Regions from separate parts of the Peteryoungia glycinendophytica genome, predicted to be linked through region 4. Evidence: riboswitches for the same ligand, from Rfam matches in the RefSeq annotation. Region 4 holds a riboswitch; each other region holds the start of a gene.
The links. A riboswitch is a leader RNA that binds a small molecule or an ion and turns the genes downstream of it on or off. The one in region 4 is predicted to bind cobalamin.

Region 1: linked by a shared signal. The riboswitch ahead of FJQ55_RS04535 (aromatic ring-hydroxylating oxygenase subunit alpha) and the one ahead of bluB (5,6-dimethylbenzimidazole synthase) in region 4 are both predicted to bind cobalamin.
Region 2: linked by a shared signal. The riboswitch ahead of cobU (bifunctional adenosylcobinamide kinase/adenosylcobinamide-phosphate guanylyltransferase) and the one ahead of bluB (5,6-dimethylbenzimidazole synthase) in region 4 are both predicted to bind cobalamin.
Region 3: linked by a shared signal. The riboswitch ahead of FJQ55_RS00505 (ABC transporter ATP-binding protein) and the one ahead of bluB (5,6-dimethylbenzimidazole synthase) in region 4 are both predicted to bind cobalamin.

Annotation. Positions count from the first base shown of each region.
Region 1 covers NZ_VFYP01000001.1:943,341-945,533, forward strand. Annotated here, with positions in the region: gene FJQ55_RS04525 (GGDEF domain-containing protein) at 1-25, shown strand, start outside; gene FJQ55_RS04530 (DUF6656 family protein) at 41-643, opposite strand; cobalamin riboswitch at 947-1,149, shown strand; gene FJQ55_RS04535 (aromatic ring-hydroxylating oxygenase subunit alpha) at 1,251-2,193, shown strand, end outside.
Region 2 covers NZ_VFYP01000001.1:1,833,806-1,835,998, forward strand. Annotated here, with positions in the region: gene FJQ55_RS09000 (hypothetical protein) at 1-406, shown strand, start outside; cobalamin riboswitch at 486-856, shown strand; gene cobU (bifunctional adenosylcobinamide kinase/adenosylcobinamide-phosphate guanylyltransferase) at 1,044-1,574, shown strand; gene cobW (cobalamin biosynthesis protein CobW) at 1,578-2,193, shown strand, end outside.
Region 3 covers NZ_VFYP01000001.1:108,952-111,144, reverse strand. Annotated here, with positions in the region: gene FJQ55_RS00510 (ABC transporter substrate-binding protein) at 1-354, opposite strand, end outside; gene FJQ55_RS00505 (ABC transporter ATP-binding protein) at 371-1,165, opposite strand; cobalamin riboswitch at 1,360-1,591, opposite strand; gene FJQ55_RS00500 (NAD(P)/FAD-dependent oxidoreductase) at 1,688-2,193, opposite strand, start outside.
Region 4 covers NZ_VFYP01000001.1:2,271,088-2,273,280, forward strand. Annotated here, with positions in the region: gene FJQ55_RS11110 (DUF2865 domain-containing protein) at 1-253, shown strand, start outside; gene bluB (5,6-dimethylbenzimidazole synthase) at 263-967, opposite strand; cobalamin riboswitch at 1,012-1,203, opposite strand; gene FJQ55_RS11120 (TolB family protein) at 1,241-2,077, opposite strand; gene FJQ55_RS11125 (NAD+ synthase) at 2,108-2,193, opposite strand, start outside.

The DNA of each region.
Region 1 (2,193 bases), 1.3 Mb from region 4:
GCCGCTTGGCGGCTTTGGTGCCTGATCAGGCAGGGCTCAATCAGAGCTTGGCGATGATCTTGCGAAGCTCCGCATCCCGCGCACCGAGCATCAGCACGTTGCGCAGCGCCTCCTTCGGATCATGGGTGCGAAAGAGCAGCCCGTTGTCGCGGATTGAGCGGTCGATGGTCATGGCTTTCGCTTCTGCTTCCGGCTTCAGCGCCACGGCAAAATACATCCGCGAATAGTTCTGCCGGATCCGCTCGAAGAACGCTTCATTCTCACCGATTTCTGCGAAGAAATTGGCGATGTAGAAGGCCCAGCGCACATCGGCATATCGGGCAAAATTCGTCCGCGCCGCCGTCACGTGACAGTAGCCCAGATGCGGGCTGTCGCTCAGCGTGCGGTGAAAGATGATCTTCGGAAACTGGATCGACCGGTGGAAGGAGTTGATCCGTGTATGCGTCGTATCGGCAGCCGCTTCCAGCCGCTTGCCGGTCCGCTCCGCCACTTCCTCATAGGTGAGATAGCGCCGCTGCTCCGGGACCCAGTCATCGCGATGCCGCGAAATGCGCCCGGTCCGCAGGAATTCAGTATGAGCCGCCTTGGCTGGGGATCCAGCCTTCTCGGTCTTTGATGCCGCGAAATATCTCAGTTTCTGCATTTTGACGCTCTGACGGTGCCCGGCTTCAAGTGTAGAGCTTACCGCAGCATGGTTAATCATCATTTGATGGTATTCTGCGGTACAGAGGTTTCGCGAGGCTTGCCGCACTGCAAATCCTGAAATCTTCCTTCACTCGCTCATTTGCGCCATCGTCGCTGAAAGCAGAACTTATCCGTTGCTGCAGTTTGCCGAAATATAACGACAATTTCCGATTTTGCTCTTCACGAGACAGCCTCTGCATATGTCGCAAACGATTTCTGCCGTGTCGTTCCGCAGTGCAGCGCCGCCTCGGGCCTTGTGATTAGATGAACCCAAGCTCGAGGTGCTGCCCAGCTAGGGAGGGCGGGAAATCGGGAAGCCGGTCAAAATCCGGCGCTGCCCCCGCAACGGTGGTGGAGAATGCGCTTCGGCACAAAGCCACTGGGAGAAACCCTGGGAAGGCGCCGGCGCGGTCCGCAAATGGACCACTCCAGAGCCCGGAAACCAGCCTCGGGAAACGAACAATCAAGGTCGCGGCGGGCGGCCGGAGATGGCCGTGCTCTGCCCATCCCAAGGGGCGGTGCCGTGCTGCGCTCCTCATCCGCCGATCCAGGAAAACGAGGACGACATGGACCTGCAGACCACGGCATTGCGCCAGTTGAAGAACCGCCGCGAAGGCTTCAGCCTTGAACAGCCCTTTTACATCGACCAGGACTACTTCAAGCTCGACATGGAGACGATCTGGTATCGCGACTGGCTGTTCATGGGCCATGACTGCGAGATCCCGCGCGCCGGCAATTATTTCACCGTTCAGGTCGGCGATTATCCTGTCGTCATCGTGCGCGGCAAGGACCAGGTCATCCGCGCCTTCCACAACACCTGCCGCCATCGCGGCCACCGCGTCTGCACGCAGGACAAGGGCGCATCCGCCAAGCTCGTCTGTCCCTATCACCAGTGGACCTACGACCTCGACGGCTCGCTGGTCTTTGCCCGTCAGATGGGCGAGAATTTCGACAAGGCGGACTTCGGCCTGAAGACGGCCCATTGCGAAAGCGTCGCCGGCTACATCTTCATCTGTCTGGCCAACGAAGCCCCTGACTTCGCCCCCGTCCGCGCCTCGATCGAGCCCTACATGGCGCCGCACCGCCTGTCGGAAGCCAAGGTCGCCCACAAGACGACGATCATCGAAAAGGGCAACTGGAAGCTTGTCTGGGAAAACAACCGCGAATGCTACCACTGCGCCGGCAATCACCCGGAACTCTGCCGCACCTATCCGGAAGCCCCGACGGCAACCGGTGTCCAGGGCGCCGGTGACGATCCCTTCATTGCCGACCACTGGGCGCGCTGCGAAGCCGCAGGTCTCCCCTCCACCTTCAAGATGGATCCGTCGGGCCAGTTCCGCACCGCCCGCATGCCGCTGATCCAGGATGCCGAGAGCTACACCATGTCCGGCAAGCGCGCCGTGAAGAAGCCGCTCTCTGCCGACGTGCCGATCAGCCATATCGGCACCATGCTGCTCTTCCACTATCCGACGACCTGGAACCACATCCTCGGCGACCACGCGATCTCCT
Region 2 (2,193 bases), 440 kb from region 4:
CATCCGGTTCGACTTCTCACTCGCCCATCCCCTGGTCCGCAGTGTGCCCGCACCGAAGACGCTGTCCACACGGCTGAAAACGGATCCGGAGATTGTTTCCGCGCCGACCCCTCTCGCCACGCCCCTGATGAGTGGAGGATCCGCTCCCGTCAAACCGGCACTCGCCGCCGCCCCAGCCGTGCCGACCCCACCCGCAGCCCCAAAGCCGACACCCGTTGAGATGGCCGCGCCACCGGTGCTGCCGGTCACCACAGTGGAAAAGCCCGCTTATCCGGATCAGCCCACCCTTCCTGTGTCGGCGCCGAAACCCGGTACGACCGTCGAGCAGGGGGCCAGCGGCACCGTTCGCCTTGGTGGCGGCTGCGATCCGACCGTTGCTACGGATTGTCTTACGCCAAAGCTGTAAGTGGCGGGGCCATGCGGTCGGTCGGCGCTGTTCGACCGACCGGTGCCGTCAGCGTGATTGACTTGCTCCAGCCTCGGGCCTAATCCTTCTCGTGGATGGTTTTCGGACGGCAGACAGGCCGCCCGGAGAGCAAAAGGGAATGCGAAGGCCTGGACCCATGCCGGGCAAGCCGAACGCAGCCGACCCCGCGACTGTATTGCAGCGAGGGTCTTCCATCCTGCCTGTGGAGATCGATGGCGACGGATCGCGTGGTGCGGTCGGCCTGATGTCGAAGCGGGTGGGAAAAGCCACTGGAGTGGCGACACGAACAGCCGGGGTTGGACGCCTCTTTTTCTACGAATCGTCCTCCTCTTCGTGTTGCGAAACAACTCCGGGAAGGCGAGGAAGGCCCGCTGGCACACTGTGCCACGACCTGCGAGCCAGGAGACCTGCCGTCCGTGACGGGCATCGTGCCCACCTGGGGAGCAATCCCCGTTGCCAACACGGAGGTTGTCTTGGCGACGTTTGACGAATGCGGACCCCTGCGGTCTCGCAGAAGGCTTGTGCCGTTGGTGCAAAGGTCTTCTGCATACCTGGATCATGCGGCGTCCTCGTGTGACAGACCACCTGTGCGCCTGGGCACGGGCGATGGTGCGCAATGACCGCATCTCGTCCCCGATCCATTCTCGTTCTCGGCGGCGCACGCTCGGGCAAGTCCCGCTTCGCCGAAGGATTGGCGCGCGACACCAGTCTCGACAGGTTTTACCTGGCGACTGGCCATGCCTGGGACGACGAGATGCGCGCCCGAATCGCCACCCACAGGACTGACCGCGCCGATGACGGCTGGACGACCCATGAGGAGCCGCTCGATCTCGTGGGCGCCTTGAAGATGCTCGACCAGCCCGATCGCGTCATCCTTGTCGATTGCCTGACGCTCTGGCTCACCAATCTGATGATGGAGGAGGGCCGTCACGTCGATGCAGACGGTGCAGCCTTGGCGGCCGCGCTAGCAGACTTCCAGGCCACCGTCATCTTCGTCTCCAATGAAGTCGGCCTCGGCATCGTGCCCGAAAACAAGATCGCCCGCGCCTTTCGCGACCATGCCGGCCGTCTCCACCAAGCCATCGCCGCTCAAGCGGCTGAAGTCTATTTCGTTGCGGCCGGATTGCCGCTGAAAATGAAGGGTTGAACCATGTTGCAGCAAAAAATCCCCGCCACCGTCATCACCGGCTTTCTCGGGGCGGGCAAGACCACCATCATCCGCAACATGCTGACCAATGCCGGCGGCAAGAAGATCGCGCTGATCATCAACGAATTCGGTGATCTCGGCGTTGATGGCGACGTGCTTAAGGGATGCGGCGCGGAGAACTGCACCGAGGACGACATCATCGAGCTGACCAATGGCTGCATCTGCTGCACGGTCGCCGACGATTTCGTGCCGACCATGCAGAAGTTGCTCGACCGCGACGTGAAGCCTGACCATATCGTCATCGAAACCTCGGGACTGGCATTGCCGCAGCCGCTGGTCGCGGCCTTCAATTGGCCTGATATCCGCACCCGCGTCACTGTTGATGGCGTCGTCACCGTGGTCGATAGTGCTGCCGTCGCTGCTGGCCGTTTTGCCGACGACCATGACGCGGTCGCTGCCCAGCGCGCCGAAGACGACAATCTCGACCATGAGAGCCCGATCGAAGAGCTGTTCGAAGATCAGCTGACCTGCGCCGACCTGATCGTCTTGAACAAGACCGACCTGCTCGATGCAAAAGGCATCGCCGCCGTGCGCGCCGAAGTGACCGGCCGCACCAGTC
Region 3 (2,193 bases), 2.2 Mb from region 4:
CTTCATGCCGTAGTTCCAGCCGGCGAAATAGAAGTCGGCATCTGCCTCCAGCAGGACCTCCTTGCTGGGATATTTCGGCGAGAGCTCGGGCAGTTCCTTCACGCCTTCGCGCAGGCTCGCATCGAGCGTCTTCCAGCCGGAAATGCCAGTGTAGCCAACCATGTGGTCCTGCAGCTTAAGGGCCAGCATCATCTCGGTCAGGTTCACGTCATTGGAGATCGCGCGCTTCGGTGCCTCATCGAAGGTGACATCACGGTTGCAGCTTTTCACCGTGACGGGAAAGGCTGCGGCTGTCGAAGCGGCCAGAACAGCAACGAAAAGAGTGGCGGCGGAGAGCAAACGGGGCGTGAACATGGGTGGCTCTTTCAAATCAGGAACTGCCAAGGGAGAATGAAAAGCGAGAGAGACCGGCACCCGCCATCCGCTGACGCTCGGCGAGGACGCCGAAGGTGCCGGAGATGGCGTGATCAGTCAGGACCTCGTCCGGATGGCCGAAGGCGATCATTCGGCCAGACTGCATCAGTGCAACATGGGTGGCGAAATCGGCGGCCAGATTGATGTCGTGCAACGTGGTGACGATGGTCAGCCGCAGCGTGGCGAGCAGAGCCAGGATCTCCAATTGGTGGCGGATGTCGAGGTGATTGGTCGGCTCGTCCAGGATGAGGATCTCCGGATTCTGCGCCAAAGCGCGTGCCACGAGGACGCGCTGTTTTTCGCCGCCGGACAAAGTCGAGAATTGCCGGTTTGCAAGAGACAGCAGATCAAGATGTTCGAGCGCATGACGGGCTTCGTCACGGTCCTGGTCCGTCCAGCCGGTTAGCCCCTCGCGCCATGGCACGCGGCCCATCAAGACAACGTCCCGGACAGTGAACGGAAAATCCGCCGGCATTTCCTGCAGAACGACGGCTACGCGGCGGGCAACCTGACGCGGGGTCAGATCTGTGATATCATGACCGTCGATTTCCACCCTGCCCTCAAGCGGCGCGACACCGCGATAGAGGCAGCGCAGCAGGGTCGTCTTGCCAGCGCCGTTCGGGCCGACAATCGCGAGGCGATCCCCGCCCCCGATCGAAAAGGAGACGTCGCGCACAAGAAACTGCGAGGGCTTTGGTCCCCAACCCAGGTCGACTGCCCTGACGGATATGCCCCTGGTATCACAACTCACGTCCAACCCTCCCCAAGTGGAAGGCAGCCGTGGCGTCGTAAATTTCAGCAGCCGCGCTGAAACTATCGATGATGATGTCCGGCAAGTCTTTCCTCCGCAGGACTTCTCCGGAGGCAAAATGGCGCCCATGAACCTACGCCTGAGGCGCGGTCTGCAAGCCAGTTCGTATCCATCGGAACACCCCGTCCGCTACGTGTCTCACTCATTTGACGGCAGGTCTCCTGGCTTGCGAATATCTGTCGTCCATCTGCCTTCCCACGATCGCTCGCAGTGGCCCGGCGCTTTCGCGCCGCGAGAATGGACGGCAATCCGCTTACAGTTGCGGGGGCAGCCACGGTCTTGGTCCCTTCTGGGTCTTCCGCACCGTGTTCCCTATTAATCCCCTCGGAGTCATCCGGTGGGGGAACCGTCTCCCCATGAATAGAACCTCCGCCATAGACTGGTCAAGCACATCCTGCGTCGGCCCTTCTGATATGTAATAACATTACGTTCGTCAAGCCGTTTTCTGTCGGATACGGCGGGTCAATGAGGGCGCTGAGGATCTGCAGCAGGTGGCGGCATGATGTGCCCGACCGCATCCTCATCGATCAGCCGGGCACCTCTTTGCCGGGTGGCATAGCGCCACAGCCACTGGATGCTGACGAGAAGACGCTTTTCAAAATTGACCAGTAGCCAGACATGGACAATGGCCCACAGGAACCATGCTAGCCTGCCCTTCAGATGCCATCGGCCGAAGTCGAAGACGGCCGCGTTGCGACCGATGACGGCGGTGTTGCCGCGATTCTGGAAGACAAAGGGCGGGGATTTTGCGCCGGTTAGCAGTTCTGCCTTCAGCGCATTTCCCAGATAGAGCCCCTGCTGCTTTGCGACTTGAGCCAAAGCCGGCAAGGGTTTGCCGTCTGCATCGAGTGCAAGGGCAGTGTCACCCAGGGCGTAGATATTGGGCCGCCCGATCACGGCAAGACGGGGATCGACCGGGAGGCGCCCGGCGGGACCGGGCTCAACGCCCAACCAACGCGCCGCCGGCG
Region 4 (2,193 bases):
CCGTTGCGACCTTGCCCGCTACTATCAGAAAATGACACCTCGACCGCCCGTGCCGGACTATCAGTCATCGATCGTAACGGTGAAGCCAGAAAAGGCACCGACGACGCCGGCAGCTCTGCCGGCCGCTGAACGCGAACTCGATGAAGCGGCTCTGCAGGTTCGCCAGGTCGGACCGGTCTTCCTGCCACCTCAGAACGGCGCGATCGACTTGAAAAAGCCTGCCGCATCAGGCCCGCAACCGCTGCAGGAATAGCCGCTGCCTTTAGCCGCCGCCGTCAGAAACTGCGTCTGCCGGCCAGCGTTCTTCAAAAACGAGATCGTCCAGCGACAGCCTTTGACGCCAGCCCTTGATTTCCAGTTCCGGCTTCTCGTAGAGCTGATCGACATATCCGAGACAAAGGTAACCGATGATCTCGACCCGCTTCGGGATGCCAAGGATTTCCTTCACGTCCTGATCGTGAAAGATGCTCACCCACCCGACCCCGACACCCTCGGCGCGGGCGGCAAGCCAGAGGTTCTGGATGGCGCAAACGGTCGAATAGGCGTCCATCCGGGGATTGTGCGTGCGTCCGAGCACGATAGGGCCTGCACGATCGGGATCGCAGGTGATGCAGATATTGAGCGGCGCCTTACGGATACCCTCCAGCTTCAACGAGCGATAGGCCTGCCGGCGCTCTTCCGTGAACATCGCGACCGCCTCTTCATTGGCTCTGGCAAAGGCATGCCAGATTGCCTCGCGCTGCTCGCGGCTGCGGATCAGGAGAAAATTCCACGGCTGCATGAATCCGACCGAAGGGGCGGCATGGGCTGCAGAAAGCAGCCGACGGATCAGGGCATCGGGTAAGGGATCAGGCAGAAACTGGTCGCGCACATCCCGGCGGGTTTCGATGGCGCGGTAGACGGCGGCCCTTTCGCAATCCGAAAAGGCGTCGGCCCGGACGAGGGCCTCGTACGATGAGTCGTGCATCCTGTTGTCTCCAACAATGCGCAACCGCCCGCCGTCCGCGCGGGCTAAGTCTATGGTGTCAGGCCGGTCTTCTGACTTGGCTTCTACCGCATCCGCCGCCTTCCCGGTCTTCTCGACCAGTGGCAGGGCTTCCCCTGGCAAACACGTCCGCCTCACAGCGCTGGGCACGTCCCGGATTCTCACCGGCTTCCCGATTCTCCTGCCATAAGGCAGGCACCTGACCTCGGTCTTTTATCGCATCGCGATGCCCTGCAATAGACACGAAAGCGACAGTCAGGAAATTTCGGAGGAATAGCGCACGAAGGCAAAAGCCGATCCATCGGGTGACCAGTTCGGAACGTTGATCGACCCCTGACCGCCAAAGAATTCGAACAGCGTCTCGACATTTCCACCGTCGGCGTCCATCAGCCGAAGCCGGACCTGCTTGTCGCGCGGATGACCCGCCACGTCGGCGTCGTAGGAAAGGAACAGAACCTTTTTGCCATCCGGCGACGGATGCGGGAACCAGTCGCCATAACCGTCTGCGGTCAGGCGCTGCAGATCGCTGCCATCGGTCCGCATACGCCAAATCTGCATCGTGCCCGTGCGGCTGGAGTTGAAATAGATCCACTGCCCGTCAGGCGAATAGTCGGGACCGTCGTTATGGCCCTCACCATGGGTCAATCGTTTCTCAGGCCCACCCTTGGTCGAGATCGTGTAGATGTCGAAAACGCCGTTCCGGTCGCCGCAATAGGCAAGCTCCTTCCCGTCCGGGGACCAGCCATGCCAGTAGGACGGCATTTTATCGGTCACCTGACGCGGCTCCTCATCTCCATCGCCGAGCAGATAGATGCACGACTTGCCGAAGAGCGTATGGTCGGAAAACGCGATCGACGCGCCATCGGGTGAAATGCCGTGATCATTGTTAAGACGGACGGCAAAGCTAGTATCGATCAGTTCCGGCTCTGGATCGTCATCGTCAAGCGACAAAGCATAGAGAAGCCCATCGCCGTTGATGAGAAGAAACTCGCCGTCACGCGACCAGTTCGGCGCCTCGACGAGATCCTCCGTCTGCCAAACGACCTCGCACTCGCGTGCCGTCATGTCATAGATTTCAACGGAACTGCGCATTGTCGAATTCTCCTGGCCGTCTGGGACCGCTCAGCGATCCCGGAAACGGTTTGTAATCGGATAGCGGCGATCGCGCCCGAAATTCTTCTTGGTGATCTTCACCCCCGGTGCCGACT